One region of the Actinospica acidiphila genome, then DNA from elsewhere that is predicted to be linked to it. Evidence: riboswitches for the same ligand, from Rfam matches in the RefSeq annotation. Region 1 holds a riboswitch; each other region holds the start of a gene.

Region 1 (7,670 bases):
TCGCCGCCGCCCGTGGCGCCGGAGAGCAGGCCGCTCTCCAGCCCGCCGAGGTTCGGCAGCCCCAGGTCGGTGGTGATCTTCACGGTGCCGGACAGCCGCTCCACGTCCGACTGCGCGATCTTCTCGATGAGCTGTGCGGCGGTGATGTCCGGCAGGTCGGGGTCGCCGGAGTCGGCGAGCGCCGGGACGAGTCCGATCGTCGCGGCCGCCACGCCCATCACGGTGACCGGGACCACGTACCGCGCGGCCTTGCGGCGCCCGGCGCGCGGCTCCTCGACCTCCCCCGCGGTCGTCGTGTCGTCGGATTCGTACGGTGCCATGTGTGCCCTCCGTCGTCGCGGCGGCTTCCGTCCCGTGTCCTCGCACCAGTTCGGCCCGAGCCGCCATTCTCACCCGAACCGGTGAGAAGTGGTGTTCTCCGTCGTGGTCCATCTGACCAAATCGGGGGGACGGAAGCGTCAGACCGCGGGCTCAACTCCGCGTACTGCTGCGGTATGACACGGGACGAGGGCGCCTGCCCCGCCCCGTAGGGGTCACCCGGGGACCGGAGGCGTACGGGGGACGGCGGGGGCGGATCAGCCGGCCCGGTGCACCACGGCGTCGCACAGCTCGACGAGCGCCGACTTGGCGGGCCCTTCGGGCAGCGGCGCGAGGGCGGCGCGCGCCTCCTCGGCGTAGCGCACGGTGTCCCGGCGGGCCTGGCCGAGCGCGGGGTGGGCGCGCAGCAGGCGCAGCGCCTCGGCGTGCCGGGCGTCGTCGGTGAGGTCGGAGTCGAGCAGCTCGCACAGGGCGAGGTCCTCGGCGAGCCCGAGCCGGGCCGCACGCTCACGCAGGCGCAGCACGGGGAGGGTGGCGATGCCCTCGCGCAGGTCGGTGCCGGGGGTCTTGCCGGACTCGTGGGAGTCGGAGGCGATGTCGAGGACGTCGTCGGCGAGCTGGAAGGCGACGCCGAGGCGCTCGCCGTACTGGGTGAGGACGTCGACGACGGTGTCGTCGGCGCCGGACATCATCGCGCCGAACCGGCAGGAGACGGCGACGAGGGAGCCGGTCTTGCCGCCGAGCACGTCCAGGTAGTGGTCGACCGGGTCGCGGCCGTCCTGCGGGCCCGCGGTCTCCAGGATCTGGCCGGTGACCAGCCGCTCGAACGCCTCGGCCTGCACCCGCACGGCCTCCGGGCCGAGGTCGGCCAGGATGTGGGAGGCACGGGCGAAGAGGAAGTCGCCGGTGAGCACGGCGACCGAGTTGCCCCAGCGGGCGTTCGCGCTCGCGACCCCGCGCCGCACCTCGGCCTCGTCCATCACGTCGTCGTGGTACAGCGTGGCCAGGTGGGTGAGCTCCACCACGACGGCCGACGGCACGATGCCGGGCGCGTAGGGGTCGCCGAACCGGGCGGCGAGCATGACGAGCAGCGGACGGAACCGCTTGCCGCCGGCCCGCACCAGGTGCTGGGCGGCCTCCGTGATGAACGGCACCTCGCTCTTGGTGGCTTCGAGCAGCCCTTCCTCGACAGCCGTCAATCCGGCCTGGACATCGGCTTCCAGAGCCTGGTCCCGCACGCTCAGCCCGAACGGCCCGACGACGGTCACGAGGGGTCTCCTGTCTGCTGGTGTCTGCTGGCGGTTACACGGTTTGTCGATAGGTCGCTGCCACCACTCGAGTCAGCGTATCCGGTCAGGTTTCGATCACCGCCAGGGCCCGGGGTCACAAGCAGGGCGATACGGGATCAGAAGCGGAGTGTTTTTGATCGGCTGATAACAACGGACATACCTCGGCTTCCCGGACACAGCGACCCGCGCACCATCCTGCACCACCCCCGAGTCCGATTTGCCGTCATTGGTGGGCTAATTCCCCTTGGCCACAAATACGCTCACGGTCACCGTCCCGTGAGGTGAGTCACGCGCCGGACGGCCTCCGGGACACCCTCGCACACGTCCGTCATCCCGCTCCACACAACGGAGTTGACGCTTGGCGATCGCAAAGGATCAAGCACGCAAAACCACCCATTCCAAGATCAAACGGGGTGTGGCGTGATCGTCGCACTTGTTCCCGACATGTGCTCTCGCATACGTTCCGGGCCTGCCGGGTGGACGCCGAGTCCTGCCGCCACCCGCATCACACCCGACGACCAACTCACGCACGGCAGGAGCGGGGGACCCAGGTAAGTCGCCGTACCGGACACACGCCGGGACGGCTCGGGGTGAAGCCATGCCCGCAGGGGCACGGCCGGGCACTCTCCCGCCCGAACCCGACAGCTCACCTCGCAGGCGTAGGAGAGGAACCCAGACATGCCCGTCATCGCTTCGTCGCGCCGCCGCCTCGTCCGCTCCCTCGCCGTCGCCGGCACCGGCGTCGCCGTGGTCGCGCTGCCGCTGTTCGGCGCCACCAGCGCCTCCGCGGCCCCCTCGGCCCAGGCCACGGCCGCCGCCTCCACGACCGCGTACCCGGACAACCTCGACGGCTGGATCCGCGAGGCGATGGACGTCATGGCGCAGAACGGCATCCCCGGCTCCTACGACTCCATCCACCGCAACATCATGCGGGAGTCGTCCGGCAACCCGGCCGCCATCAACCTGTGGGACTCCAACGCCGTGAAGGGCACCCCGTCGAAGGGCCTGCTCCAGGTCATCGACCCGACCTTCCAGGCGTACCACGTGCCCGGCACCGCCTTCGACCCGTTCGACCCGGTCGCCAACATCGCCGCGGCCTGCAACTACGCCGCCGACCGCTACGGCTCGATCGACAACGTCTTCGGCGCGTACTGAGCCGACCTCTGACGGCCGAGAGCGGCCGTCTGCCCGAACAGTCGCTCGAGGACGACGGCCACGCCGTCGTCCTCGTTCGACAGGGTGACCTCGTCGGCCACCGCCTTCAGCTCGGGGTGCGCGTTGGCCATGGCGACGCCGTGGCCCGCCCACCGGAACATGGGGACGTCGTTCGGCATGTCCCCGAAGGCGACCGTGTCCTCGGGGCGCAGCCCCAGGTGCTCGGCGGCCAGCGCGAGACCGGTCGCCTTGGTGACCCCGCACGGCTGGAGCTCCACCGTGCCCGGCCCCGACATGGTGACCGTGGCCAGCGAGCCGACCACCGACCGGGCCGCCGCCGCCAGCGCGTCGTCCGACAGCTCCGGGTGGCGCAGCAGCACCTTGCTGATCGGCCGCTCCCACAGGTCGTCCCGCCGCTCCACCCGCACCGACGGCAGCTTCGGGTGCGGCATCCGGTAGCCCGGCTCGATCAGCGTCAGCCCGTCGACCCCGTCCTGGTCGACCGCGGCGTACACCTCCCCCACCTCGGCCTCGATCTTGCCGAGCGCGGTCTCCGCCAGCTCCCGGTCCAGCCGGACCGACCACAGCATCCGCCGCGCGGCGGCGTCGTAGACCTGCGCGCCCTGTCCGCACACCGCGAGCCCCGTGCAGCCGAGGTCGTCGAGCAGCGACCGCACTCTGGGGGCCGGCCGGCCGGTCACCACGAGGTGCCGGACACCGGCCCGCTCCGCCCGGGCGAGGGCGGCGAGGGAGCGGTCGGAGAGGGTGTCGTCACCGCGCAGCAGCGTCCCGTCCAGGTCGGTGGCGATGAGAGAACAATCGGTGGGTGCGGCCATGATCAGAGAATACGGACAAGAGGACCGTCCGATTCACCGCGCCCGTATGCCCGCGCATTGGGTGCGTTTTGCCTTCTTGTGCCGCCGATACGCGACCGGTTGAGACCTGTTTTCCCTTTTGACCGGAACACGGTGCGCTCCACGGGTCCCGGCTCCGGGAGTCGTCCCTGATAACAGGGGCCCATCGGGACGCGACCCCGTAACGTGTGGCACGGCCACGGACACGTGGCCCACCCGCGCACACGAAAGCGAGGCAGCACCCGATGCCCCCCTTCGATGTCCCCGAGGGCGACCCCTTCGGCCCGCACAACCTGCCGTACGGCGTCTTCTCGCTCCCCGGCTCGGCGGAGCGCACCGTGGGCGTCCGGCTGGGCGACCACGTCCTCGACGCCGGCGCGGCGGCGCACGCCCTGGGCTCCCCCTACGCCTCCCTGCTCGCCCGCCCCACCCTCAACCCGCTGCTGGCGGCGGGCCGCACGGCCTGGTCGGACGTGCGCCGCGCGCTCACCGCGTGGGTGACGGTCCCGGCGCACCGGGAGACCGTCGAGCCGTTCCTCCACCCGCTGTCCGAGGTGACCCTCCATCTGCCGTTCGAGGTCGCGGACTACGTCGACTTCTACGCCTCGGAGAACCACGCGCGGAACGTCGGGCAGATCTTCCGCCCCGACGCCGAGGACTCCCTCACCCCCAACTGGAAGCACCTGCCGATCGGTTACCACGGCCGCTCCGGCACCGTCGTGGTGTCCGGCACCGACGTCGTGCGCCCCTCCGGGCAGCGCAAGGCGCCCGCCGACCCCGCCCCGGTCTTCGGCCCGTCCGTGCGGCTGGACATCGAGGCCGAGGTCGGCTTCGTCGTCGGCGTCCCCTCCGAGCAGGGCAGGACCGTCCCGCTGAGCGCCTACCGCGACCACGTCTTCGGCCTGTGCCTGCTCAACGACTGGTCCGCCCGCGACATCCAGGCCTGGGAGTACGTGCCCCTCGGCCCGTTCCTCGGCAAGTCCTTCGCCACCTCGGTGTCGGCGTGGATCACCCCGCTGGACGCCCTGGACGAGGCCCGCGTCGCCCCGCCCGCGCGCACCCACGACCTGCTGCCCTACCTGGACGACTCCGGCGAGGAGCCCGGCGGCTACGACCTGCGCATCACCGTGACGATCAACGGCCACGACGTCTCCGAGTGCCCCTTCTCCACCATGTACTGGACGGCCGCCCAGCAGCTCGCCCACATGACGGTGAACGGCGCCTCCCTGCGCACCGGCGACCTCTACGGCTCCGGCACGGTCAGCGGTCCCACGGACCGGGAGCGGGGCTCCCTGCTGGAGCTGACCTGGAACGGCCGCGACCCGCTCGAACTCCCCGACGGCAAGCGGACGTTCCTGGAGGACGGCGACGTGGTGACACTGTCCGCCTGGGCGCCGGGTCCGGACGGGGCGCGGGTGGGCCTCGGTGAGGTGACGGGACGGGTGGTCCCCGCGTCCTGACCCCTCCGGCCCTTGCCGAGGCGTACAACCACGCTGACTCGCACCGCCCTTCGCCGTCATACTTGGCGTCGGGCGGTGCGTCGTTCTCCACGCCGCGCGGCCCGCACCACCGCACGTCCCGAGCCGCTTCTTCCGACAGGATCCGGAGCCCGTGGCATGACGTACTGCCTGCTCCTGCTGAGCGTGGTCGCCGTGACCGCCGCCCTGCCCGTCCCCCGCCTGCTGACCCGGGCGAAGTGGCCGGAACGGGAGCCGGTCGTCGCCCTGTGGGTGTGGCAGTGCCTGGTGGCCACCGTGCTGCTGTGCTGTCTGACCGCCCTGGCGCTGGGCGCCGCCGCCGTCTTCGGCACCGTCCGCGCGCAGCTGTTCGCGCCGGCGCCGCCCGCCGTGACCGCCGCCTACGACCTGTCGCACGCCTCGCCGTGGACGACCGTCCTCACCGTGCTGCTGGCCGGGGGCGCCGCCTGGACCACCGCGATGCTCGCCCGCGAGCTGGTCGAGGCCCGCCGCCGTCGCGCCGGCGCCCGCGCGCACCTGCGGGACCGCGCGCCCGACCTTCCGGCGGGGCTCCCCGAGGGGCGGGGGCCGCTGCTGGTGCTGGAGGAGGAGTACCCGGACGCCTGGTGGATGCCGGGCAGCCCGCCCCAGCTGATCGTCACGACCGGTGCGCTGCAGCGGCTCACGGACCACCAGCTCGACGCGGTCCTCACGCACGAGCGCGGTCACGCCCGGGCCCGCCACGACTGGCTGCTGCATCTGTCGGCGGCGCTGGCGGCGGGCTTCCCGCGCGTCCCGCTGTTCGCCCACTTCTGCGAGCAGACGCACCGGCTGGTGGAGCTGGCCGCCGACGACACGGCCTCCCGCCGCTGCGGGCACCTGACCACCGCGCTGGCGCTGATCGAGCTGAACCAGCACCGGGGCGTGCTGTCCTGCTCCTCCAGCCACCGGCTGCTCGGCGAGCGCGTGGACCGCCTCCTGGAGCCGCCTCCGCGGCTGGGCCGCCGCCACCGCGCCCTGACGACCGCGGTGGCGTCGCTGGTGCCGCTGGTCCCCCTGCTGATCACGTTCGCACCGGGGCTGACGGCGCTGCCGTAAGCCGTGCGGGCTCAGGTCCAGTCGGGTTCCTCGTCGGGCCAGTCGTCCTCGGGCGCCGGGGGCTCGGCCGTCGCGTCGGGCGCGGCGGCGGCCGGTGCCGCTGCGGAACCCGGTGCCGACAGCCCGGCCAGCACCTCCACGACCCCCTCCCCGTACGTCGCCCGCTTCTTCTCGCCCACGCCGCTGATCCCGCCGAGCTGCTCCACCGAGGCGGGCCACACCGTGACGATCTCCCGCAGCGTGGCGTCGTGGAAGATCACGTACGCCGGGACGCCCTGTTCCCTGGCCGTCTCGGCGCGCCAGGCGCGGAGCGCCTCGAACGCCGGCTGAAGCGCCTCGGGCAGCTCGGCCGCGGCGGCCTTGGCCTTGCGCTCGCCCCGGCTGCCCGCGCCCTTGGCCGACGCCGGCTTCTCGGGCTCCTTGCGCAGCGGCACCTCCCGCTCGCGCCGCAGCACGGACCCGCTGGCCTCGGTGAGCACCAGCGTGCCGTAGTCGCCCTCGACCGCCAGCAGGCCCTGCGCCAGCAACTGGCGGATGACGCCGCGCCACTGGGCCTCGCTCAGCTCCTCGCCGATGCCGAACACGGACAGCTGGTCGTGGTCGAACTGGATCACCTTGGCGGTGCGGCGGCCCAGCAGGATGTCCACGATCTGCACCGCGCCGAACTTCTGCCCGCGCTCCCGCTGGAGGCGCACCACCGTGGACAGCACCTTCTGGGCCGCCACCGTGCCGTCCCAGGTCTCCGGCGGGGCGAGGCAGGTGTCGCAGTTGCCGCAGTTCTCCCCGGACGGTTCCTGGCCGAAGTAGGCGAGGAGCTGGCCGCGGCGGCAGCGCACGCTCTCGCACAGGGCGAGCATCGCGTCCAGGTGCCGGCCCGCCCGCCGCCGGAACGCCTCGTCGCCCTCGCCGGACTGGATCAGCTTGCGCTGCTGGATGACGTCGTTGAGCCCGTACGCCATCCACGCCGTGGACGGCAGGCCGTCGCGGCCGGCGCGGCCCGTCTCCTGGTAGTAGCCCTCGACCGACTTGGGCAGGTCGAGGTGGGCGACGAAGCGGACGTCCGGCTTGTCGATGCCCATGCCGAAGGCGATGGTCGCCACCACGACCAGGCCTTCCTCGCGCAGGAACCGCGCCTGGTGCGCCTGGCGCGTCCCCGCGTCGAGCCCCGCGTGGTACGGCACGGCCTCGACGCCGTTCTTCGACAGGAACTCGGCGGTCCTCTCCACCGAGTTGCGCGAGAGGCAGTACACGATGCCCGCGTCCCCCGCGTGCTCCTCGCGCAGGAAGGCGAGGAGCTGCTTGCGCGGGTCGGCCTTCGGCACGATCCGGTACTGGATGTTGGGCCGGTCGAAGCTGGCCACGAAGTGCCGGGCGTCCGGCATGCCCAGCCGCTCGGTGATCTCCCGGTGCGTGGCGTCCGTGGCGGTCGCGGTGAGGGCGATGCGGGGCACGTCCGGCCACCGCTCCCCAGCACGGAGAGGGTGAGGTAGTCGGGCCGG
Region 2 (7,670 bases), 1.2 Mb from region 1:
GGGCGGAGACCGTGGCGTGCGGCAGCTGGGTCGCGCGGACGGCATGCCCGCGCGGTCCCGCCCCGTGGCGCGCGCCCTGCACCACGACCAGCGGCTTGGCGGCGGCGGTGCGGCGGGCGAGGCGGGTGAACTTGCGGGGGTTGCCGATGGACTCCAGGTACATCAGGGCGACGTCGGTGTCGGCGTCCTCGTACCAGTACTGCAGGACGTCGTTGCCGGAGACGTCGGCGCGGTTGCCGGAGGAGACGAACGTGGACAGGCCGGTGACGCCGGTGACGCCGCCGCCGCGCCGGTGCAGGCGGGACAGCAGCGCGACGCCGATGGCGCCGGACTGGGCGAACAGGCCGATGCGTCCCGCGCGGGGCATCTCGGGGGCGAGCGAGGCGTTCAGCCGCACCTCGGGCGCGGTGTTGATGACGCCGAAGGAGTTGGGTCCGATGATCCGCATGCCGTAGCTGCGGGCCTGCCGGACCAGGGCGCGCTGGCGGTCCCTGCCCTCGGGGCCGGACTCGGCGTAGCCGGCGGAGACCACGACGAGGCCCTGGACGTCGTGCTCGCCGCACTCGGCGACGACCTCGGGGACCCGTTCGGCGGGCACCGCGACGACCGCCACGTCCACGGGCCCGTCGATGTCGCGCACGGAGCGGAAGGCGGGTACCCCGTCGAGCTCCTTCTGTCCCTCCGGCAGCGCGCCGTTGACGGCGTAGAGGCGGCCGGTGAAGCCGCCGTCGCGGATGTTGCCGAGGATGCTGCGTCCGACACCGCCGGGGGTGCGGCCGGTGCCGATGACGGCGACCGCGCCGGGGGCGAGGAGCCGCTGCACGGAACGGGCCTCCGCGCGCTGCTCGCGCGCGTACTGCACGGCCAGGGAGCGGTCGGTGGGTTCGAGGCCGAACTCCAGGCGGACGACGCCGTCCTCGAAGCTGCGCTTCTGGGTGTACCCGGCGTCGGTGAACACCTTGATCATCTTGGTGTTGGCGGGCAGCACCTCGGCGGCGAACCGGCGGATGCCGCGCTCCCGGGCGACGGCGGCGATGTGCTCCAGGAGGGCGGAGGCGACGCCGCGGCCCTGGTGGGCGTCCTGCACCAGGAAGGCGACCTCGGCCTCGTCGGCCTCCGCGCCGGTGGCGGGCCGTCCGCCGGCTCCGATGCGGTCGTAGCGCACGGTGCCGATGAAGTCGTCGCCGACGGTCGCCGCGAGCCCGACCCGGTCGACGAAGTCGTGGTGGGTGAAGCGGTGCACGTCCTTGGCGGACAGCCGTGGGTAGGGCGCGAAGAAGCGGTAGTACTTCGACTCGTCGGACACCTGCTCGTAGAAGCTGACCAGGCGCTCCGCGTCGTCGGCGGTGATGGGGCGGATGCGCGCGGTGCCGCCGTCGCGCAGCACCACGTCGGCCTCCCAGTGGGCGGGGTACTCGTGGCGGTCCGACGAGGTCTGCATGGGCCCCAGAGTACGGCTCGCGTCCGGCGGCGGCGCGAGGCAGTCTGTGGTGGACGACCGCCGGGCCGAGGCCGCGGCCCGGCGGCCCGCGGGGGCGTCCCAGACGCCGCTCCGGGCACGCGCCACGATATGGAAGACTGGTCTAGACAACCCTGAACAGCGAAGGGCAGCAACACATGGCTGAGCGCCGCGTCAACGTCGGCTGGGCCGAGGGTCTCCACGCCCGCCCCGCCTCCATCTTCGTACGGGCCGCCACGGCCGCAGGCGTCCCGGTGACGATCGCCAAGGCCGGGGGCACCCCCGTCAACGCGGCCTCGATGCTGGCCGTCCTGGGCCTCGGCGCCCAGGGTGGTGAGGAGATCGTCCTCGCCTCCGACGCCGAGGGCGCGGACGCCGCCCTCGACCGTCTGGCGAAGCTGGTCTCCGAGGGCCTCGAGGAACTCCCCGAGACCGTCTGAACCGGAATTCGCACGCGACGGCCGTGCGACACGGAAAGGCCCGCCCGGTGATCCGGGCGGGCCTTTCTCTTTCCCATTTCCGGGCAGCAGAAATAGCCCCCGCCATGTGCGCCCTCTTTGTATACGGGACCCGTGTTAATGGCGGAGACTCGGCATGTTTACGGCATGTTGCGAGTTCCTCACACGGTCCGTGCGGACGGCTCGCTCGGCGCCGGAGCCGAACCGCAGCCGGTGTCCGGAGTTCGCCTGCTCGGTGTGCAGCGCCGTGAGCGACCGCGCCCGCTCGCCGTCGCCGCGCGCCACGGCGTCCACGATCGCGCCGTGCTCCGCCCAGTACGCGACCGGGTCGGGCGGCCCGTCGACCGCGTACATCCAGGCGATCTTGTGCCTGAGCTGGGTCAGCATCGACGTCAGAGCCGGGCTGCCGGAGGCCTGGGCGAGCGTCTCATGGAACCAGCCGCCCAGCGAGCGCAGGTCGTCGCTGCTGCCCTGACGTGCGCGTTCCTGTCCCAACCTGACCAGGCCGCGGAGCACCTTGAGATGGGCGTCGGTGCGCCGCTGGGCCGCCCGGGAGGCGCCCAGGGGCTCCAGGAGCTGGCGCATCTCCAGCAGGTCGGCGGCCTCCTGCTCGGTGGGTTCGGCCACGCACGCGCCCGCGTGCCGACGGGTCACCACGAACCCCTCGGCCTCCAGGGTGCGCAGCGCCTCGCGGACGGGGACGCGGGAGACGCCGTAGCGACGGGCGAGCAGTTCCTCGGTGAGCCGGCCCCCGCGCTCGTAGACACCGGCGACGATGTCGTCCCGGATCGCCGTGCACACCGAGTGCGCGGGAATACGCATGACCGACCTCCGGCTTAATCCCCGTGAAACGTCGACGATTGACGTCCGTTCGTGACTCTATTGCAATCGACGACATTTTCCGACGGCGGACCGGAATCCATACATAATTTTTGGACAGGCGGCGCCCGCGCGGAAGGGTTCGAAAACGGCGAAAGCCCCGGCTCGTGGGAGCCGGGGCCCGGAAGGCGTTAGGACGCGCCTCAGATGTTCACGCCGTGCGACCGGAGGTAGGAGACCGGGTCGAGGTCGGAGCCGTACTCGGCGGACATGCGCGCCTCGAAGTGGAGGTGGGCGCCGGTGACGTTGCCGGTGGCGCCGGACACGCCGATCTGCTGGCCGGCGGTGACCTCCTGCCCCGCCGACACGGAGACGGACGACAGGTGCGCGTACTGGGTGTACGTGCCGTCGTGCATCTTGATGACGACCTGGTTGCCGTACGCGCCGCCCCAGCCGGCCTCGACGACCGTGCCGACGCCGACGGACTGGACGGGGGTGCCGCTCGCGGCGTGGAAGTCGATCCCGGTGTGGCTGCCGGACGACCAGATGGCGCCGCCGCTCTGGTACGCGGTCGACACGTACGAGCCGGGGATCGGGGAGACGAAGGTGTTGAGGCGCTTGCGCTCCGCCTCACGCGCGGCGCGCTCCTTCTCGGCGCGGGCCTTCTCGGCCTCCTCCACCGCGCGCTCCCGGGCCGCCTCCTCGGCGGCCTTGCGCGCGGCCTCCTGGGCCGCCACGCGGGCGGCCTCGTGCTGGGCGGCGGCCTGGGCGTCGACGCGGTCGGCGACCACGTCGCCGAGGGTGACGACGGGGGTGAGGCCGGTCTGTGCCGCGGCCGGTTCGGCGGCGAGCGCGGGGGCCGCGAGGGAGCCGACGACGCCGGTGCCCGCGAGGGCCGCGACGCCCGCGGCGCGGGCGGTGCCGCGCTGGACGCGGCTGGGACGACGGTGCTTCCCGGTGGCGCGGGTGAACGCCATGTACAAGCTGGTCCTTTCCTTCCCTCTCGCCTACCGGGTTAGCTGACGGGTTCGGAGCAGGAAGGTCTCCTACGGACCCCCTCGCGACACGCGCGGGCGTCCGATTCACCCCAGGGACTTCGTGTGGGTCCCCGGCTCCCCTGGCTCGCGCCGTACGGGGACTCGGCGATGACTGTCCGGTGCCGCGGATGCGGCGCACTGCCCGACGAACAGCCCGCACGAAACTAAGCGGGACATCTCGCAATCCTCAAACGGATCCCGGGTTTTGTAGCGCATCCCACAGGGCAGACGGGCAACCTCCGCCCCAATTCGGGCATAAGGGAGCCCCGGTGACGTACCCGTCCACCGGGGCTCCCGCACGCGTGCGTCCCGTCGTCGGCCCTACTCGGCCGGGACGACGGTGACTTCGCCGATCCCCAGCGCCTCCACGGGCGCCTTGATCTGCGCGGCGTCACCGACGAGCACGGTCACCAGACGGTCCACCGGGAAGGCGTTCACGACGGCCGCCGTGGCCTCCACGGTGCCCGTCGCCGCCAACTGCCGGTACAGGTCGGCCTGGTAGTGGTCCGGCAGGTGCTGCTCGACCTGATCGGCCAGGGTGCTCGCGACGGCCGCGGCGGTCTCGTACTTGAGCGGCGCCACGCCCACCAGGTTCTGCACGGCGACGTCACGCTCGTCGTCGGTGAGGCCCTCGGCGGCCAGCGTGCGCAGCACGGTCCACAGGTCGTCCAGCGCGGGGCCGGTGTTGGGGGTGTCGACCGAGCCGCTGATGGCCAGCATCGACGCGCCGGTGCCGTCGGGGGCCGAGCGCAGCACCTGGCCGAACGCCCGTACGCCGTAGGTGTATCCCTTCTCCTCGCGCAGGACGCGGTCCAGACGGGAGGTCAGGGTGCCGCCGAGGCAGTACGTGCCGAGCACCTGCGCGGGCCACACCCGGTCATGGCGGTCCGGGCCGGTACGGCCGAGCAGCAGCTGCGTCTGCACGGCGCCGGGCCGGTCCACGATGACGACGCGGCCGGTGTCGTCCGCCACCACGGGCGGGACGGGCCGCGGCTGCGCCTGGGAGCCCGTCCAGGCGCCCAGGGTGTCGGCGAGCAGCGCGTCCAGGTCGACGCCGGTGAGGTCGCCGACCACCACGGCGGTCGCCGTGGCCGGGCGGACGTGCTTCTCGTAGAAGCCGCGCACGGCCGCGGAGTCGATGCGCTCGACGGTCTCCTCGGTGCCCTGGCGCGGACGGGACATGCGCGCGCTCGCCGGGAACAGCTCCTTGGCGAGCTCCTTCGCGGCGCGGCGGGACGGGTTCGCCAGCTCGTGCGGGATCTCGTCGAGGCGGTTGCGGACCAGCCGCTCGATCTCGCTGTCGGCAAAGGCGGGCGCGCGCAGGGCGTCGGCGACCAGTCCGAGCCCCTTGGCGAGCCGCGAGGCGGGCACCTCCAGGCTGAGGCGGACGCCGGGGTGGTCGGCGTGCGCGTCGAGGGTGGCGCCGCAGCGCTCCAGCTCAGCGGCGAACTCCTCGGCGGAGTGCTTGTCGGTGCCCTCGGAGAAGGCGCGGGCCATGATCGTGGCCACGCCGTCCAGGCCCTCCGGCTCCGCGTCCAGGGGCGCGTCGAGGACCACCTCGACGGCGACGACCTGCTGGCCGGGGCGGTGGCAGCGCAGCACCGTCAGGCCGTTGTCGAGGGCGCCGCGCTCGGGGGCCGGGAAGGCCCAGGGCTTGGCCTCGCCCGCCTGCGGCCGGGGGTGGAACTCCATCGTGGCGAGCTCGGTCACTTCGCCGCCTCCTCGTTCTCGTCGGCGCCGGCTGCGGCGGCTTCCTCGGTGTCGTCGGCGGCGTCACCGGCCGCCGGGGCGACGGGCTCGTAGACGAGCACGGCGCGGTTGTCGGGCCGCAGGCGCGCCTTGGCGACCTCCTGGACCTCCTCGGCCGTCACCTCCAGGACCCGGCTCACGGCGGTCAGGGCGAGCTGCGGGTCGCCGAACAGCACGGCGTAGCGGCACAGTTCGTCGGCGCGGCCGGCGACCGTGCCGAGCCGGTCGAGCCACTCGCGCTCCAGCTGGGCCTGGGCGCGCTCCATCTCCTCGGCGGTGGGGCCCTCCTCGGCGAACCGGGCGAGCTCCTCGTCGATGGCGGCCTCGATCACCGGCACCTCGACGTCGCCGGACGTCTTGACGTCCAGCCAGCCCAGGGACGGCGCCCCGGCCAGCCGCAGCAGGCCGAACCCGGCCGCGACGGCCGTACGGTCGCGGCGCACCAGGCGGTTGTAAATCCGCGAGGACTCGCCGCCGCCGAGGACGGTGAGCGCCAGGTCCGCGGCGTCGCTCGCGCGCGTGCCGTCCTCCGGGAGCCGGTAGGCGGCCATCAGCGCCCGCGCGGGGACCTCCTCCTCGACGACCTCGCGCAGTTCCTCCCCGATGATGTCGGGCAGCGAGCCGTCGCGCGGGGCGGGCTTGCCGTCGTGCGACGGGATGGAGCCGAAGTACTTCTCGATCCAGGCGAGCGTCTGCTCGGGGTCGATGTCGCCGACCACGGACAGCACCGCGTTGTTCGGCGCGTAGTACGTGCGGAAGAACTGGCGGGCGTCCTCCAGGGTCGCCGCGTCCAGGTCCGCCATCGACCCGATCGGGGTGTGGTGGTAGGGGTGGCCCTCCGGGTAGGAGAGGGCGGTCAGCTTCTCGAACGCCGTGCCGTAGGGGACGTTGTCGTAGCGCTGACGGCGCTCGTTCTTCACCACGTCCCGCTGGTTCTCCATGGACTCCTCGTCCAGGGCGGTCAGCAGGGAGCCCATGCGGTCGGCCTCCAGCCAGAGGGCGAGCTCCAGCTGGTGGGCGGGCATGGTCTCGAAGTAGTTGGTCCGCTCGAAGCTGGTGGTGCCGTTGAGCGAGCCGCCGGCGCCCTGCACCAGTTCGAAGTGGCCGTTCCCCTTCACCTGGGCGGAGCCCTGGAACATCAGGTGCTCGAAAAGGTGAGCCAGGCCGGTACGGCCCTTGACCTCGTGCCGTGAGCCCACGTCGTACCAGAGGCACACCGCCGCGACCGGGGTCAGGTGGTCCTCGGAGAGCACCACGCGCAGGCCGTTGGCCAGGCGGTGTTCGGTCGCTGTCAGGCCCCCGGAGCCTGCCTGGGCTGTGGCCGTGTGACCCATGGGCATGTACGTCCCTTCGATCGCGAAGGCGGTCGTCGTCGACACCGCCGTTTCTGCCGGTCCTGCCACTGTATGCAAGCGTGCGGACAGCCGGTGGAGTTCCCGGACCGGGCCGCTACGCCGAGAGCGAGAACCTGGTGGGGCGGGTGGTGTGAGGGGTGCGGGAGGTGTGGGAAGCGCACGGCGCGTGACGGGGGGTGTGCGCCGGGTCGCTCCCTGGGGTGCGCCGTCGTGCGCTGTCGGGGTGCGGGCGGGTGGGGGTGCGCGCCGGGGTGAGCCGCGGAGGGGGCGAGCCGTGCGCACGCGGGGGCGGTGCCGGCCCGGGGTGACCCGGCCGGGAGGTGGATGCGGTCTGCGGGGTGACCCCGCCGACGGGGTTGGGCGCGGTCCGCGGGGTAGGCGCGGGGGGCTGCGGGGCGACCTCGCTGAGGGGTTGGGCGCGGTCCGCAAGGCAGGCGCGCGAGGGGCCGCGGGCGACCTCGCCGAGGAGTGGACGCGATCTGCGGTGCCGGCGCGCGGAGGGGTGGTGGCGGTCCGCGGGGCAGGCGCGCGGAGGGGTGGACGCGGGCCGTGGGGCGACCCCGCGACGTGCGCGGCGACGGAGCCGCGTAGCCTGCTCGCGCCGCCGTACCGTGCCGAACCGGGCGGCAGGACCCGGGTCCTGGTCCCGCCCTGTCAGTGCGAAGGTCCACAATGGTCCGCGTCAGATCCCGTCCCACGCTTCAGCAAGGAGCCGGCAGCGATGGCCCGCCGCAGCACGAAGACCCCGCCGCCCGACGACCCGTACGAGGAGAAGATCCTCGACATCGACGTC
Region 3 (7,670 bases), 2.2 Mb from region 1:
CACCCGCCCACCTCTCCCGGCTGGAGACCGGACAGCGCCAGCCCTCGCTGCCGATGCTGCTCTCCCTCGCGCGGATCTACGGTACGACCGTCTCCGAGCTGCTCGGGGAGTCGGCCGTCGAGCGTGACGCCGTGGTGCGCGCCGCCGACATGGAACCCACCGAGGCCGGCGGCTGGACCTACTGGCAGGCCGGGGCCGCCGGGCGCGGCATGCAGGCCCTGCGGGTCCACGTGCCGCACGGCTCCCAGGGCGACATCGTGCGCGTCCACCCCGGCGAGGAGTGGCTGTACGTCCTCAAGGGGCGGCTGCGGCTGCGCCTCGGGGACACCCTCCACCGGCTGTCCCCGGGCGACAGCGCTCACTTCGACTCGCTCACCCCGCACCGCATCGCCGCGCAGGACCCCGACGGGGTCGAGCTGCTGTTCGTGCACACCCTGCTGCAGAGTCCCACGGCCGCCCTGTGCCTGGGCCCGACCCATGGAGAGACACCGTGACCGGCAAGGACATGGAGGAGAAGTTCCCGAGGGCCCTCTGGGTCAGGCTGTTCGTCTACGTCGTGGTCGGGCACCTCTTCGCGGCCTTCATCTACTTCCTCTTCGAGATCGCGCCGAAGAAGTAGCGGCCACGGGGCGAGGCGCGCACGGGGGCGGGTGTCAGTCGAGCAGGCGCTCGCGCAGCCGCTCCCGGTGGGCCGGGGTGAGCCCGAGCCCCTGTTCCAGGTAGGCGTCCACGCCGCCCCAGGTCTCCTCGACCGTGTCGAAGGCGGCCGCCAGATACTCCGCGCGCGCGTCGAAGAGCGGGCTGAGCAGCTCCATGACCTCGGGGGAGTAGGCGTCGGGGGAGCTGCCGCTGCGCCGCACCTTGTAGCGGCGGTGCTTGGCGTTGGACTTCAGGTAGTCCTCGACGATCGCGTCGCGCTCCACACACACGGCGAGCAGGGTCACCGCCACCGAGAGGCCCGCGCGGTCCTTGCCGGCCGCGCAGTGCATCAGCGCGGGGACGCTGTCCTCGGCGAGCGCGCGCAGCACCTGGGAGTGCTCGGGGGTCCGCTCCTTGATGATCGTGCGGTACGAGGTGATCATGCGGTCCGCGCCCTGGCCGTCGGCGAGGATCGCGCGCAGCTGGTCCAGGTCGCCGTCGCGCACCATCTTCCAGAACTCCGCGCCGTCGGCCGGGTCGCTCAGCGGCAGGTTGACGTTGCGCACGCCCGGCAGTGCCACGTCCGGGCCCTCCAGCTTCTGGTCGGCCGCGTTGCGGAAGTCGAACACGGTGTGCAGACCGAGCGAGGAGAGGAAGGCGGCGTCCTCCGCGGTGGCGTGGGCGAGGTGACCGCTGCGGAACAGCACCCCGTGCCGCACCCGCCGGCCGTCCACCGTGGGCAGCCCGCCCACGTCGCGGAAGTTGCGCACCCCGGTCAGCTGGGGCTCGGTCGACGGGATCTCCTGCGTCACGGACGGCTCCTCCCACTTCGCGCCGTCGCCGCGGCTCGTCGACGGGCACCACTCGACGATACGACATGGCTGCCAGGGGCAACGAGGTGTCGGCCGCCCTTGCGACGTTGGATTATGTCGCTTTCTGTTTGTTCCTGAGGCGGGATTCCGGGGCTCGTCCCGCCAAGATCAGGATGTCGCGATTGCGTCGACCGTCCTGCCCGACTTCATGATGAATAGATGATATGTCCGAATAAGACACTTGGGGATAACGTGCCCCGGTAGCAAAGGATTTGAGGATGGGGTGCGTGAGCATCGTCATACCGGTGACCGTGTGCTGTCGCCATGCTCACGTAATTCACCTCCGTGACAAGGGAATTCACCTGCGGCTCACTCGCGGGATCGACGCACGGTGACGTCATTTCCGCCTTTCGATCACGGAAAAAGCGGGTTCGCGGGAACCCGCGCTTGTTTCGCCGCGTCGAGGTCGCTTACGTTCCCAACCGATCCGGACGGACGCCTAATCCTGCCGCCGCCCGGAGCCCGCACACACTGACCCGACGTACGGCAGGAGCGGGGGACCCACAGGTACAACTGCCTGTTCCGGGCCCCGGAAACAGGCTTGGGGTTAAGCCGCGCAGCAACGCGGCCGGACATCTCCAGTCCGCACCCGACAGCTCACCTCGTAGGCGCCGGAGAGGAATTCGTCATGCCCGCGAAGGGTAAGCACCGCCGTACCAAGGCCCAGCGTTTCACCCGCTCCATCGCCGTCGCCGGAACCGGTGGCGCCGCTCTCGCCCTGCCGCTCCTCGGCGCCACCGGCGCGCATGCCGCGACGCCGCAGTCCGCCCCCGAGACGTCGGTCCGGTCGCTCTCCGTCACCGGCCAGCAGGCCAAGGCCGAGAAGGGCGACGAGGTCCGCACGTACACCGTGAAGGCCGGCGACTACCTCGCCAAGATCGCCGAGGCCGAGCACGTCGACGGTGGCTGGAAGCAGCTCTACGCGGACAACCGCGAGGCCGTCGGTGACGACCCGTCGCTCATCCACCCGGGTCTGAAGCTCTCCATCGACGGCAAGGCCGCCAAGAGCGCCCCGAAGCAGTCCACTTCGCCGCAGGCCGCCGAGCCCGCCGCGCCCAAGGCGGAGAAGCCGGCCGAGAAGCCCGCGCAGAAGGCCGCCGAGGAGTCCTCCTCCAACGAGGCGTCCACGCAGACCGCCCCCGCCTCCGGCTTCACCTCCCCGGTGTCCGGCGGCAGCGTCGGCACCGCCTACAAGGTGGCCGGCAGCATGTGGTCCAGCGGCTACCACACCGGTGCCGACTTCGTCGTCCCGACCGGCACCCCCCTGAAGGCCGTCGGCGCCGGCACCGTCGTCTCCGCCGGCTGGGGTGGCGCGTACGGCAACCAGGTCGTCATCCAGCTGAACGACGGCCACTACGCCCAGTACGCCCACCTGTCCTCCCTGTCCGTCTCCGCGGGCCAGACGGTGAGCGCCGGCCAGCAGGTCGGTCTCTCCGGTGCGACCGGCAACGTGACCGGCCCGCACCTGCACTTCGAGATCCGCACCAGCCCGGACTACGGCTCGGACGTGGACCCGATCTCGTACCTCCGCGGCAAGGGCGTCTCCCTCTGACACCCGGAGCTCCGGCTCCCGAGCGGCACCCTTCCTGACACGCGCGCCGAAGGCCGACCCCGATCCACGGGGCCGGCCTTCGGTGTGTCCGGGCCCGTGCCGGGCGCGGGGCCGTACCTATTCCTGGCTTGGCCAAACCTTGAAGTGGCTTATCTCACCGCGCGTCAACCCCCGCCTACGGTCGCGTAGGTCACATCCGAAGGTGAATCATGTCCGGCTGTGGCAGACGATTCGAAGAGTGACAAGGCAACAGTGATCGGGTCGTACGTGGCGGTGGGGGACAGCTTCACCGAGGGCGTCGGCGACCCCGGGCCCGACGGGGCGTTCGTCGGCTGGGCCGACCGGCTCGCCGTTCTGCTCGCGGACCGCAGGCCCGAGGGCGACTTCCGGTACGTCAACCTCGCCGTGCGCGGCAAGCTGCTGGACCAGATCGTGGCCGACCAGGTCCCCCGGGCCGTCGAACTCGCCCCGGACCTGGTCTCCTTCTGCGCGGGCGGCAACGACATCCTGCGCCCGGGCACCGACCCGGACGAGGTGGCCGAACGGTTCGAGAAGGCGATCGCCCAGCTCGCGGCGGCCTGCGGCACGGTTCTGGTGACGACCGGGTTCGACACCCGGGGCGTCCCGCTGCTCAAGCATCTGCGGGGCAAGATCGCCACGTACAACGGGCACGTGAGGGCGGTCGCCGACCGGTACGGCTGCCCGGTGCTCGACCTGTGGTCGCTGCGCAGCGTGCAGGACCGCAGGGCGTGGGACGCCGACCGGCTGCACCTCTCGCCCGAGGGACACACCCGCGTCGCACTGCGCGCGGGTCTCGCCCTCGGCCTGGAGGTGCCCGCCGATCCGGAGCAGCCGTGGCCGCAGCTTCCGCCGCGCGGCACGCTGGAGATCCGGCGGGACGACGTCCACTGGGCCCGCGAGTACCTCGTCCCGTGGATCGGGCGCCGCCTCCGCGGGGAGTCCTCGGGCGACCACGTCACGGCCAAGGGGACGCTGTCCCCGGCGGACATCCGCTCGCGGATCGCGAAGGTGGCGTGAGGCGCGGTCCGCGGGGCGCGCGGTCCGCTGGGCGCCCGGGGCGCGGGGTGGCTGGGCCGGCGGGGCGTGTGCGGGCCGGTTTGTGGCTGGTCGCGCAGTTCCCCGCGCCCCTGAGGGGGCGTGGTGCTCGCGTGTCTTGAAGGCCACGTGAAGCTGCGTGCCTCGGGGGCGTGTGCGGGCCGGTTTGTGGCTGGTCGCGCAGTTCCTCGCGCCCCTGAGGGGGCCGCGGTGCTCGCGTGTCTTGAGGGCGCGGGGCTGATGACGCCCTGAGGGGGCGCGGGGAACTGCGCGTCGGGGGTTCGGGGGCGGAGCCCCCGTGGCGGGAGGGCGGGGCGGGGGCTGTTTCCACAACCACCCCGGCCGTAGGCGCCACCGCACATAATGGAAACTCCGATCGATTCCATCTGGAGGTACCGTGGCCGCTTCTTCCGCCCCCGGACGGGGCTCGGCGCCCTGCGGCCCCCGGCCTTCGGCGCGGAGCCGGCCGGTGAGCGTCTGGCCCGGATCCACAGGTCCCCGCACTTCGCGAACGGCGTGTTCCAGAACCCGGGCGGACCGGCCCGTGTACGTCCCTCCGGTTCGGGACGGGACATGGCCAAGCAGTTCCTCGACAAGGACTCCCGCTCCCGCCGCGCCCCCCGGGGCACGATCCCCGTACATCCCACCACCCTCGCCGACCTGAACCGCCCGCCCGCGACCGGGCTCCGCCTGACGTGGATGGGCCACTCCAGCGTGCTCGCGGAGATCGACGGACAGCGGGTGCTGTTCGACCCCGTGTGGGGCGAGCGCTGCTCGCCGTTCCCCTTCGCGGGACCGAAGCGGCTGCACCCCGTGCCGCTGCCGCTGGCCGCGCTCGGCCCGGTGGACGTCGTGGTGATCTCCCACGACCACTACGACCACCTGGACATGCTGACGATCAAGGAACTGGCCGGCACGGACACCGTGTTCGCCGTGCCCCTCGGTGTCGGCGCCCACCTGGAGCGCTGGGGCGTTCCCGCGGAGCGGCTGCGCGAGCTGGACTGGCAGGAGTCGACGCGGGTCGGCGGCCTCACCCTGACCGCGACACCGGCCCGTCACTTCTGCGGCCGGGGCCTGCGCAACACCCAGCACACCCTGTGGGCCTCCTGGGTGGTCGCCGGCGAGCGGCACCGGATCTACCACAGCGGCGACACCGGCTACTTCGAGGGCTTCCGCGACATCGGCGCCGCCCACGGCCCGTTCGACGCGACGATGATCCAGGTCGGCGCCTACTCCGAATTCTGGCCGGACATCCACATGACGCCCGAGGAAGGCGTCCGTTCGCACCTCGACCTCCAGGGCGGCGACCCGGGCGGCGTCCTGATGCCGATCCACTGGGGCACCTTCAACCTCGCCCCGCACGCGTGGGCGGAGCCGGGGGAGTGGATGACGGACGCCGCGGGGGCCGTGGGCCAGGCCGTCGCCTTCCCCCGTCCCGGCGCGCCCTTCGAGCCGGGCGGGGAACTGCCCACCGAGCCCTGGTGGCGTCCGCTCACCCGGCCCGTCCCGCGCGTGTGGAACACCGGCGGCCGGTCGCGGAGCGAGGAGACCCCCAGCGGCGACCTCGACCTCGCGGGCGACCGCTGACCCGTCGAGCGGGGACGAGCAGGGCGACGCCCCACGGCACGGGCCTGATGTCACACCCCGTTGCCAGACTGTCGGCTGTGATGATCGACAGTCTTGACGTCTCGTACGGCGACATGTGGGGCTCCCATGAGGGGCCGACCCACCCTGACCCGATACCGAGCGCGCTCGCCTCCCGCCGACATGCCGCCGGGATGCCGTACGCGGTGCTGCTCTCCTCGCGGGAGCGACCGCTGGCCATGGTCGAGCGATGGCCGCGCGGGATGTGGCGCGTATACCTGTTCGACGACGCGTTCCGCCGCGCGCAGATGATCGATTTCAAGCCGTACGGCACGGGGATGCTGCTGGCTCACCGGAACACCCGGTTGACCGAGGGCGACCAGGAGACCACGGCCGTCGAGGTCCTCTCCTGCCCCGCGCCGAAGTTCGGCGACTGGCAGGTGTTCGCTCCGTTCCTCGCCCAGCAGGGCCACGAGCCCGCCCCGACCGTGGTCCTGAACGACGTGTCCGTGGACGAGGGAGCGGGACCGCTGCGCCCCACCCGCATCGAGCGGCTGTTCGTGCCGGGCCCGCGCGACACCCCGGACGGCCCGGCCACCCTCGAGCTCGGCGACGCCGGTGCGGTGCGGATCACGTCAGGACAGCTGGTGGTCTCGGACCCCGGCTGGGTCACCGAACCACGGACCGTCGCCGTGCCGCCGGGCGACTACCCGGTCACGCTGTCGCTCCTGCGCGGAACCCATGAGGTGAGGGTCGCTGCGGCCAAGGTGACCTTCCTGGACGCCCCGCCCCGCACATGGGAGATGGTCCTCCGCCCCGACGAGGACCCGGCGCTGCTCGGCGAGGGCGAGTTCTACGGGGTCGGCGTCGACACCGGCACGGTGGCCTTCATGGACGCGACCCGGACGGTCGACGAGGAAAGGCTGGACGAAGAGGTGTTCGTCCCCCTCTCCTTCGTCGACCGCCCCAGCGTCGAACTCTCCGGTACGGATGGCGGGCCGAACCTCATCGCCCTGAGCGCCGGCTGGGGCGACGGGTCCTACCCCGTCTGGATCGGCCGCACCGAGGACGGGAAGGCTTGCTGCGTCGTGGTCGACTTCCGGCTCTACCCCACCGACCAGGAGATGACGGCCCCCGGCGGAACCGGGCCCTCGCCCGCGTAGCTGTCGCCCCGCCCGGCCGTCGGCGCGTCGTCCCCGGCGAGCGTCAGGCCGGCCCAGGGGCCGGCGAGGACCGCGTCGTCCAGGGTGATGCCGAGGTGGCCGAGCAGGAGGGCCACCACCGGCGCCATCCCGGCGCCCTCGCCCTCGTGCTCGGCCAGGGCCTCCTCCACCCGGTCCCACCAAGGGCCGTGCGGCTCGGACCGGCTGTGCTCCATGCCGGGCTCGAAGTACTCGACGCACTTACCGTCGCGCCAGTGCTGGAAGACGTCGATCCCCTCGGTCGTCGCCACGCCGTACGTCTCGGTCCCCCGGGACAGCTCCGCGAGCGCCTCCTCGCCGAAGCCGATGGTGCCGTCCTCCTCGACGCAGAAGGTCCACTCACCGAGCCTGCCGGCCCGCAGCAGCGAAACCGGCCCGTCGTCCGCGTCGTCCGGGAGCAGAGCCGAGGCCGCGTCCCGGTCGAGCGGGCGCGCCCGTCCCGGATCGGCCCCGTACCGGGCGAACACCTCGCGCGGTTCCAGCCCCCGGGTGAAGGTCACGCACATCCCGGCCCTCGCCCACGCATGCGAACCCGCGTTCGTGCCCATCATCCCCCCACTGTCGTCACAACCGGCCCCCTGCCGGGGCCGAGCCCGAGATCATGATGCCCGGCCGGTGTGACAGAGCGGCGGGCGGGCCGGAGACGTCCCTCCGGCCCGCCCGCCTCCGCACGCTCACCCGGACTCAGGGCGTCGCCGTGACCGACGTCGGCCGCGTACCGGCCGCCGCCGCGGCCTCCGCCGCCAGCCTGCGTCGCCGCGTCGC
Region 4 (7,670 bases), 840 kb from region 1:
TCATGCCCGAGGTGACGGAGCTGCTCGACCAGGTCCCGGCGGGCGGTCAGCGCATGCTCTTCTCCGCCACCATGGAGAACGAGATCAAGACCCTCGTCGACCGCTACCTCGACTCCCCGGTGTCGCACGAGGTGGACGCGGCGCAGGGCGCTGTGACGACCATGTCGCACCACATCCTCGTCGTGAAGCCCAAGGACAAGGCGCCGGTCACCGCGGCCATCGCCTCCCGCAAGGGCCGCACCATCATCTTCGTCCGCACCCAGCTCGGCGCCGACCGCGTCGCCGAGCAGCTGCGTGACGCGGGCGTGAAGGCCGACGCGCTGCACGGCGGCATGACCCAGGGCGCCCGCACCCGCACCCTCGCCGACTTCAAGGACGGCTACGTCAACGTCCTGGTCGCCACCGACGTCGCCGCCCGCGGCATCCACGTCGACGGCATCGACCTGGTGCTGAACGTCGACCCGGCCGGCGACCACAAGGACTACCTGCACCGCGCCGGCCGCACCGCGCGCGCCGGCCGCACCGGCACGGTCGTCTCCCTGTCGCTGCCGCACCAGCGGCGCCAGATCTTCCGCCTGATGGAAGACGCGGGCGTCGACGCCACACGCCACATCATCCAGGGCGGCGCGGCCTTCGACCCGGAGGTCGCCGAGATCACCGGCGCCCGGTCCATGACCGAGGTGCAGGCCGAGTCGGCCGGCAACGCCGCGCAGCAGGCCGAGCGCGAGGTCGCCCAGCTCACCAAGGAGCTGGAGCGTGCCCAGCGCCGCGCCACCGAGCTGCGTGAGGAGGCCGACCGGCTGCTGGCCCGCTCCGCGCGTGAGCGGGGCGAGGACCCGCAGGCCGTGATCGCCGAGGCGGCCGCCGTGGTGGCCGAGGCCGAGGTGACGCTGCCGGAGCAGCCGACCGCGCGGGACGTCGAGCGGACCGAGCGCCCGGCGGCCTCGGCCCCGTACGAGCGGCGTGAGCGGCGTGACGACCGGGACGACCGCGGCGGCTTCCGCCGGGACGACCGGGGCGACCGCGGTGACCGTGGCAACTTCCGCCGCGACGACCGTGGGGACCGCGGTGACCGTGGTGGGTTCCGCCGTGACGACCGTGGTGACCGTGGCGGCTTCAACCGTGACCGTGGTGACCGTGGCGGCTTCCGTCGCGACGACCGCCGTGACGACCGTGGCGGCCGTTCCTTCGAGCGCCGTGACGACCGCGGCGACCGCGGCGGGTTCCGCCGTGACGACCGTGGTGACCGTGGCGGCTTCAACCGTGACCGCGGTGACCGTGGCGGCTTCCGTCGCGACGACCGCCGTGACGACCGTGGCGGCCGTTCCTTCGACCGCCGTGACGACCGCGGCGACCGCGGTGGCCGTTCCTTCGAGCGCCGTGACGGCGGCGACCGCGGCGGCTTCCGCCGTGACGACCGTCCCGGCCACCGGGGCAGCGACCGCCCGTTCAACCGCGACCGTCAGGGCGACCGCCCGGGCTTCCGCTCCGGCGGCCACGACCGCCCCTACGGCCGTCGTGACGACCACCGCGGCGGCGGCTCGTTCCAGCGCCGCGAGGACAAGCCGCGCTGGAAGCGCAACGGCTGACACCGCCTCACCGGACCGACCGCCGAGGGCCCGCGCGACACCCGTCGCGCGGGCCCTCGCGCATGTGTGCCCCCTCCGGCCGCCACGCGCCTGCCGATACCCGATCGGCTCCCCGGCCACGTCCGGCTATGCTCGGGGAGGCAACATCGCCAAGGGCCCTTAGCTCAATTGGCAGAGCAGTGGACTTTTAATCCATTGGTTGTGGGTTCGAGTCCCACAGGGCCTACCTCCCGCCGGAGGGGAACCCCCCGACGCGGCGAACGGCGCTCGCACCGGCCAGGCCGGTACGAGCGCCGTTCGTGTTCTCCGGAAGGGGCGGCTCAGCGCGGGGACGGGCGCCGGACGTCGTCGCCCGGCCGCTCGTAGGGGTCGATGAGCTGCACGCCGATACCGCTGGTCACCAGGCCGGCCGCGATCAGCAGCCCGTCGGGCACGACGATGCCCGCGACCAGCATGCCCAGCCCCGCGATCAGCACCCACCAGGCGCTGGTCCGCCGGTACTCGCGCGGGCGGGTCGGGCGGCCGGCAGCGAGGGAACGGGCGAAACGGGGGTCCTCGTGCTCGAGTCGGGCCGCGAGATCGACCAGGCGGTCGTCGTCGGACTGGGGCACGGCTCCTCCTTCCCAGGGGGTGGCCGTCCGGTCACACCGTCGACGGCCGTCGCTCCGGACACCGGGACGTGCGCGAACCGCCGGCATGCCGTGAACTCGGGCCGATATCCAGGAGTTTGCCCGTCTGCCGAGGTCGTCACCCGCCCGGTACGGTGCCTCCAGCGTCTCCCGGGGCGCACGGCCCGAGCCATCCGTCGCGCCCCCCAACTCCAGGGGGGGACCGGCACGCACACGAGCGTGGGCAGGGGTCCGCACACGCCGGGAAAATGGGGACTGTCACCGATGGCGCCCGCCCGGTCATGGGCGGAGGCTGGACGGTGACGGCCCGCGCCGCGCCCCCGGCCGCGGGCCGTCGGGGCCTTGAGCATACGACGGCGAGGAGGCGGAACCGGGTGCCTCTGTTCTGGCGCATCTTCCTGCTGAACGCCGTCGTGCTGATCGTCGCCACCGCCCTGCTCCTCGGACCCGTCACCGTGTCCACGCCGGTGCTGCTCACCGAGGCCGCGGTGCTCACCGTGGGCCTGGCCGCCATGCTCGTGGCCAACGCGCTGCTGCTGCGCGTCGGACTCGCGCCGCTGCAGCGCCTCACCCGCGCCATGAACACCACGGACCTGCTCCGCCCGGGGCACCGGACCGCGGTCGACGGGCGCGGGGAGATCGCCGAGCTGATCACCACGTACAACACGATGCTGGACCGGCTGGAGGACGAGCGGGCCACCAGCAGCGCGCGGGCCCTGTCCGCGCAGGAGGCGGAGCGCCGCCGTATCGCCCGTGAGCTGCACGACGAGGTCGGCCAGTCGCTGACCGCCGTGCTGCTCCAGCTCAAGCGGGCCGCCGACCACGCCCCCGCCGAGCTCGGCGACGAGCTGCGCCAGGTGCAGGAGACCACCCGCGCCTCCCTGGAGGAGATCCGGCGGATCGCCCGCCGGCTGCGCCCCGGCGTGCTGGACGAGCTGGGCCTGGCCAGCGCGCTGAAGGCGCTCGCCACCGAGTTCGGCGGGCCCGGGCTGACCGTCCAGCACTGCCTCGATCCCGACCTGCCCGAGCTGGACCGGGAGTCGGAGCTGGTGCTCTACCGGGTCGCCCAGGAGGGCCTCACCAACGTCGTGCGGCACGCGGGGGCGCGCCGTGCCGAGCTGGCGTTGCGCCGCACGCCGGGCGGGGTCGAGCTGCGGGTCCGCGACGACGGCCGCGGCATCGCCGGAGCCGACGAGGGAGCCGGCATCCGCGGCATGCGGGAGCGGGCGCTGCTGGTGGGCGCCGAGCTGACCGTGGAGCCCCGGGCGGACGGCGGCGGCACCGAGCTGCGGCTCGCCGTGCCCGTGCCCGCGCGTTTCCCCGCGCACGTCCTCGTCCCCGTACGACCCGAGCGGAAGTCCGTTCCCTCGACCATCCCGGCCGTCGTGCGCCGCTCCGCGCCCGCGCACGCGCCGCCCCCGTGACCGACGCCCCCCGACCGGAAACGCCGAACCATGACAGACGCCTCCCCCACCCGCATCCTCCTCGCCGACGACCACGCGCTGGTCCGCCGAGGGGTCCGTCTCATCCTGGACGGCGAACCGGACCTGACCGTGGTGGCGGAGGCCGCCGACGGCGCCGAAGCCCTCGAACTGGCCCGGGAGCACCGCCCCGACCTGGCCATCCTCGACATCGCCATGCCGCGCCTGACCGGCCTGCAGGCGGCCCGTGAGCTCTCCCGCACCCTGCCGGAGACCCGGATCCTCGTGCTGACCATGTACGACAACGAGCAGTTCTTCTTCGAGGCGCTGGCCGCCGGAGCTTCCGGCTACGTCCTCAAGTCGGTCGCCGACCGCGACCTCGTGGAGGCCTGTCACGCCACCATGCGGGGCGAGCCCTTCCTCTACCCGGGGGCGGTCAACGCGCTCATCCACAATTACCTCGACCTCGCGCGGGAGGGCCGCTCCCTGCCCGCGAAGGCCATCACGGACCGCGAGGAGCAGATCCTCAAGCTCGTCGCCGAGGGCCACACCTCGCAGCAGATCGCGGACATGCTGGTGATCAGCCCCAAGACGGTGGAGCGGCACCGCGCCAACCTGCTCGCCAAGCTGGGCCTGAGGGACCGCCTTGAGCTCACCCGGTACGCCATCCGGGTCGGCCTGATCGAGCCCTGACCTCTGCCCCCGGCGGCACGGGTTGCCAGACTGGAGCCGGACCGCGCAGCGGTCCCGCCGCCGCCCGCACCCGGGAGAGCCCGCCGATGCCGTACCCGTACGTCCTGCTGTCCGCCGCCGTCTCCCTCGACGGCTACCTGGACGACACCGGCCCGGAGCGGCTGCTGCTGTCGAGCCCGGCCGACTTCGACCGGGTCGACGAGGTCCGGGCGTCGGTGGACGCCATCCTGGTCGGCGCGGGCACGATCCGCGCCGACAACCCCCGGCTGCTGGTCAACTCGCCCGAGCGGCGCGCCGCCCGGGTCGCCGACGGCCTGCCCGAGTACCCGCTGAAGGTCACGGTGAGCGGCTCCGGGGACCTGGACCCTGCGGCCCGCTTCTGGCACACCGGCGGCGAGAAGGTCCTCTACACCACCGGCAAGGGTGCCGAACGCGCCCGAGCCCTGGGCATCGCCGCCGACGTGGTGCCGCTCGGCGACACCGTGGAGTGGCGGCCGCTGCTGGAGCACCTGCACGACGTGCGCGGGGTGCGGCGGCTGATGGTGGAGGGCGGCGGGCGGATCCACACCCAGCTGACGACCGAAGGCCTCGCCGACGAGCTCCAGCTCGTCCTCGCCCCGCTGTTCGTCGGCGACCCGGACGCCCCCCGCCTGTTCGGCCCCGGCTCCTACCAGGGCGGGCGGCTGCGCCTGGTGGAGACCCGGCCCGTCGGCGACGTCGTCCTGACGCGCTACGAACCCACCGCGCCCGGCACCGGCGCGCTGCCGTCCGCCGCTGACCGTCACTGGCTCGCCCTCGCCTGCGACCTGGCCGGACAGTGCCCGCCCTCCGAGACCGCGTTCAGCGTCGGCGCGGTCGTGGTCGCCGCCGACGGGACCGAGCTGGCGCGGGGCCACTCCCGGGAGGGCGACGACCCGGTGGTGCACGCGGAGGAGGCCGCGCTCGCCAAGGCCGACCCCGCCGACCCGCGGCTGGCCGGCGCCACCGTCTACTCCAGCCTGGAGCCGTGCGCCCGCCGCGCGTCCCGTCCGGCACCCTGCGCGCGGCTGATCCTGGACGCGGGGGTGCGCCGGGTGGTCACGGCCTGGCGGGAGCCGGACACCTTCGTGACGGACGCCGACGGCAGCGCCGTCCTGGCGGACGGGGGCGCCACGGTGCTGGTGCTGCCGGAGTTCGAGCAGCGCGCGAAGGCGCCGAACGCGCACCTGCTGGGCGGCTGATCGCGCCCGCCGGGGAAGCGATGTGCATCGGACCCCGTGGATGCCGTACACTCGTGTTTACCGACGCGGGGTGGAGCAGCTCGGTAGCTCGCTGGGCTCATAACCCAGAGGTCGCAGGTTCAAATCCTGTCCCCGCTACTGAAGGCCGAGGGCCGGAATCCGAAAGGGTTCCGGCCCTCGGTGCTTTCCATGACGGCGCTCGTTGCCCGCCCCTTCACGCGTCCTCCACCTCGCCTTTCACGCACAGTGAGCGAACGGCGCCGCAGCGCATAACAACTGACGAACCGTCAGGTTCGGCCGGTCGTCCGAGGCGCAGTCAACTCGCCCGTTTTCGCCCGCTCGTGGCGCTTAAGTCCACGCGGAAATCGTTAACGATCAAGAGGAACGGCTTGGAATCCGGCCCCCGCGTCTATTAACGTTCGATAACGCAGCGCGGTCGTCCCAGCCGTCACAGAAGGCGGCTCCGTGCGCACGCGCCGAATCCCGCAAGGGAACCGGGGAACCACCACCATGGGGTGAATCGGGCGGATACCGCCGTGGGAACACGGTTCGTATACGCGCGTAGGAGACCTTCCCGCTCCGAACCCGTCAGCTAACCCGGTAGGCGAAGACGGAAGGAAAGGAGCGCGCCCACGTGGCGTCCAACCCGCCTGCCCCCGAGGCCCCGTTCAAGCCGAACGACACCTTCGCGTACGGCGCCCCCGGCGCCGAAGAGGGCCCCTTCGAGGAGTGGAACCCCACCGCGGAGTCCGTGCGGCCCGTGCGTGGCCGGCACCGCGTCGCCAAGCAGCGCGGAGGCGGACTCGCCCGCAGCTCCACCGTCCTCGGCGTCGGCGTCATAGCCGCCGTCGGCGCCGGCGGCATGGCCAGCGCCCAGACCGGCAAGCCGCCCGTCTCCATCTCCATCCCCGACCTTCCCCACGTGGGTTCCCTCATCTCCGACGAGGAAACGCCCAAGGGATCCAGCACCCCCCTCAGCGACATCGGCAGGATGGCCGCCGCCGACACCGGCGCCGAGGAGGGCGCGGACGCCGGCGAGGCGCTGCGCGCCCGCATCATGGCCCAGGTCGAGCAGCAGCAGGGCCAGGCGCAGAGCAAGGCGGAGGCCGCCGCCCTCGCCGCCGCCGAGAAGGAGGCCGCCGAGGCCGCCGCCAAGGCGGAGAAGGAGGCCAAGGAGAAGGCCGAGGCCGCCAAGAAGAAGGCGGAGGAGGAGGCCGCGAAGAAGGCCGAGGCCGAGCGCCTCGCCGAGCTGGCCAAGCAGTACGCGCTGCCGACCTCCTCGTACACCATCACCTCGACCTTCGGTCAGGCCGGCGCCTACTGGTCCTCCGGCTACCACACCGGCCTCGACTTCGCCGCGCCCACCGGCACCCTGATCAAGGCGGTCCACACCGGCACGATCACCTCCGCCGGCTGGGACGGCTCGTACGGCTACAAGACCGTGCTCACCCTCGACGACGGCACCGAGGTCTGGTACGCCCACCAGTCGTCGATCAACGTCAGCGTCGGCCAGAAGGTCGCCACCGGCGACGTGATCGGCCGCGTCGGCGCGACCGGCAACGTCACCGGCGCCCACCTCCACCTCGAGGTCCACACCGGCTCCGGCGGCGTCGACCCGGCGGCCTGGCTGGCCGGCAAGGGCCTCAGCATCTGAACCACCGGCGGCCGGCTCCCGGCCGCCGACGCCGTGAACGCCGGCAGCCCCGACGACGACCCCCCGACGTCAGGGCTGCCGGTTCCGCGTGTCCGGGGCCTTCTCAGCGCCGGTAGGGGTTCTCCCCGTACGCCGGATACGGCGGCTGCCCCTGCGGCGGCCACACCGCCGGGACCGGCCCGTACGCCCAGCCCGCGCCGTACGGCACCCGGGGCGCCGTGAGGCGGGCCGCGTGCTCCAGCGCCGGGCGGGCCGCCTGGCGCCGGTGCCACAGCTCCAGCAGCAGCTCCCGCTCCCGCGTCACGAAGTCCGCCCCCGCCTTCCCCGCACGGCCCCGGTGCCGCAGGAACGCCAGCTGCGTCGCGTACACCTCGTACTGGGAGACCGCCCGCGCCGCCGGCCTGCCCCCGTGCTCGCGGGCGAACTTACGGGCGAGGCGCCGCGCCCGCATCGAGCCCAGCGCG

What was found. Region 1 has a riboswitch for cyclic di-AMP ahead of HXP48_RS13715 (transglycosylase SLT domain-containing protein). Riboswitches for the same ligand answer to the same signal wherever they lie in the genome.
Region 2: linked by a shared signal. The riboswitch ahead of HXP48_RS08205 (M23 family metallopeptidase) and the one ahead of HXP48_RS13715 (transglycosylase SLT domain-containing protein) in region 1 are both predicted to bind cyclic di-AMP.
Region 3: linked by a shared signal. The riboswitch ahead of HXP48_RS04075 (M23 family metallopeptidase) and the one ahead of HXP48_RS13715 (transglycosylase SLT domain-containing protein) in region 1 are both predicted to bind cyclic di-AMP.
Region 4: linked by a shared signal. The riboswitch ahead of HXP48_RS35915 (M23 family metallopeptidase) and the one ahead of HXP48_RS13715 (transglycosylase SLT domain-containing protein) in region 1 are both predicted to bind cyclic di-AMP.

Annotation. Positions count from the first base shown of each region.
Region 1 covers NZ_JABZEM010000002.1:3,121,060-3,128,729, forward strand. The annotation lists gene HXP48_RS13705 (LolA family protein) at 1-320, opposite strand, end outside; gene HXP48_RS13710 (polyprenyl synthetase family protein) at 576-1,586, opposite strand; cyclic di-AMP (ydaO/yuaA leader) riboswitch at 2,113-2,282, shown strand; gene HXP48_RS13715 (transglycosylase SLT domain-containing protein) at 2,286-2,762, shown strand; gene HXP48_RS13720 (HAD family hydrolase) at 2,726-3,598, opposite strand; gene fahA (fumarylacetoacetase) at 3,862-5,076, shown strand; gene HXP48_RS13730 (M56 family metallopeptidase) at 5,233-6,171, shown strand; partial or broken gene recQ (DNA helicase RecQ) at 6,183-7,670, opposite strand, start outside.
Region 2 covers NZ_JABZEM010000002.1:1,895,774-1,903,443, forward strand. The annotation lists gene HXP48_RS08190 (bifunctional acetate--CoA ligase family protein/GNAT family N-acetyltransferase) at 1-1,441, opposite strand, end outside; gene HXP48_RS08195 (HPr family phosphocarrier protein) at 1,618-1,899, shown strand; gene HXP48_RS08200 (GntR family transcriptional regulator) at 2,035-2,739, opposite strand; gene HXP48_RS08205 (M23 family metallopeptidase) at 2,940-3,713, opposite strand; cyclic di-AMP (ydaO/yuaA leader) riboswitch at 3,726-3,891, opposite strand; gene HXP48_RS08210 (M16 family metallopeptidase) at 4,095-5,483, opposite strand; gene HXP48_RS08215 (M16 family metallopeptidase) at 5,480-6,862, opposite strand; gene HXP48_RS08220 (DNA gyrase/topoisomerase IV subunit A) at 7,599-7,670, shown strand, end outside.
Region 3 covers NZ_JABZEM010000002.1:884,240-891,909, reverse strand. The annotation lists gene HXP48_RS04085 (helix-turn-helix domain-containing protein) at 1-494, shown strand, start outside; gene HXP48_RS34125 (DUF6126 family protein) at 491-619, shown strand; gene HXP48_RS04080 (tyrosine-protein phosphatase) at 654-1,451, opposite strand; cyclic di-AMP (ydaO/yuaA leader) riboswitch at 1,971-2,135, shown strand; gene HXP48_RS04075 (M23 family metallopeptidase) at 2,140-3,063, shown strand; gene HXP48_RS04070 (SGNH/GDSL hydrolase family protein) at 3,316-4,101, shown strand; gene HXP48_RS04065 (MBL fold metallo-hydrolase) at 4,483-5,706, shown strand; gene HXP48_RS04060 (DUF4241 domain-containing protein) at 5,787-6,866, shown strand; gene HXP48_RS04055 (DUF6461 domain-containing protein) at 6,809-7,453, opposite strand; gene HXP48_RS04050 (MFS transporter) at 7,590-7,670, opposite strand, start outside.
Region 4 covers NZ_JABZEM010000002.1:3,959,564-3,967,233, forward strand. The annotation lists gene HXP48_RS17700 (DEAD/DEAH box helicase) at 1-1,589, shown strand, start outside; tRNA gene HXP48_RS17705 (tRNA-Lys) at 1,743-1,815, shown strand; gene HXP48_RS17710 (DUF3040 domain-containing protein) at 1,910-2,200, opposite strand; gene HXP48_RS17715 (HAMP domain-containing sensor histidine kinase) at 2,593-3,642, shown strand; gene HXP48_RS17720 (response regulator) at 3,673-4,332, shown strand; gene HXP48_RS17725 (dihydrofolate reductase family protein) at 4,419-5,552, shown strand; tRNA gene HXP48_RS17730 (tRNA-Met) at 5,617-5,690, shown strand; cyclic di-AMP (ydaO/yuaA leader) riboswitch at 6,017-6,174, shown strand; gene HXP48_RS35915 (M23 family metallopeptidase) at 6,187-7,206, shown strand; gene HXP48_RS17740 (PrsW family intramembrane metalloprotease) at 7,310-7,670, opposite strand, start outside.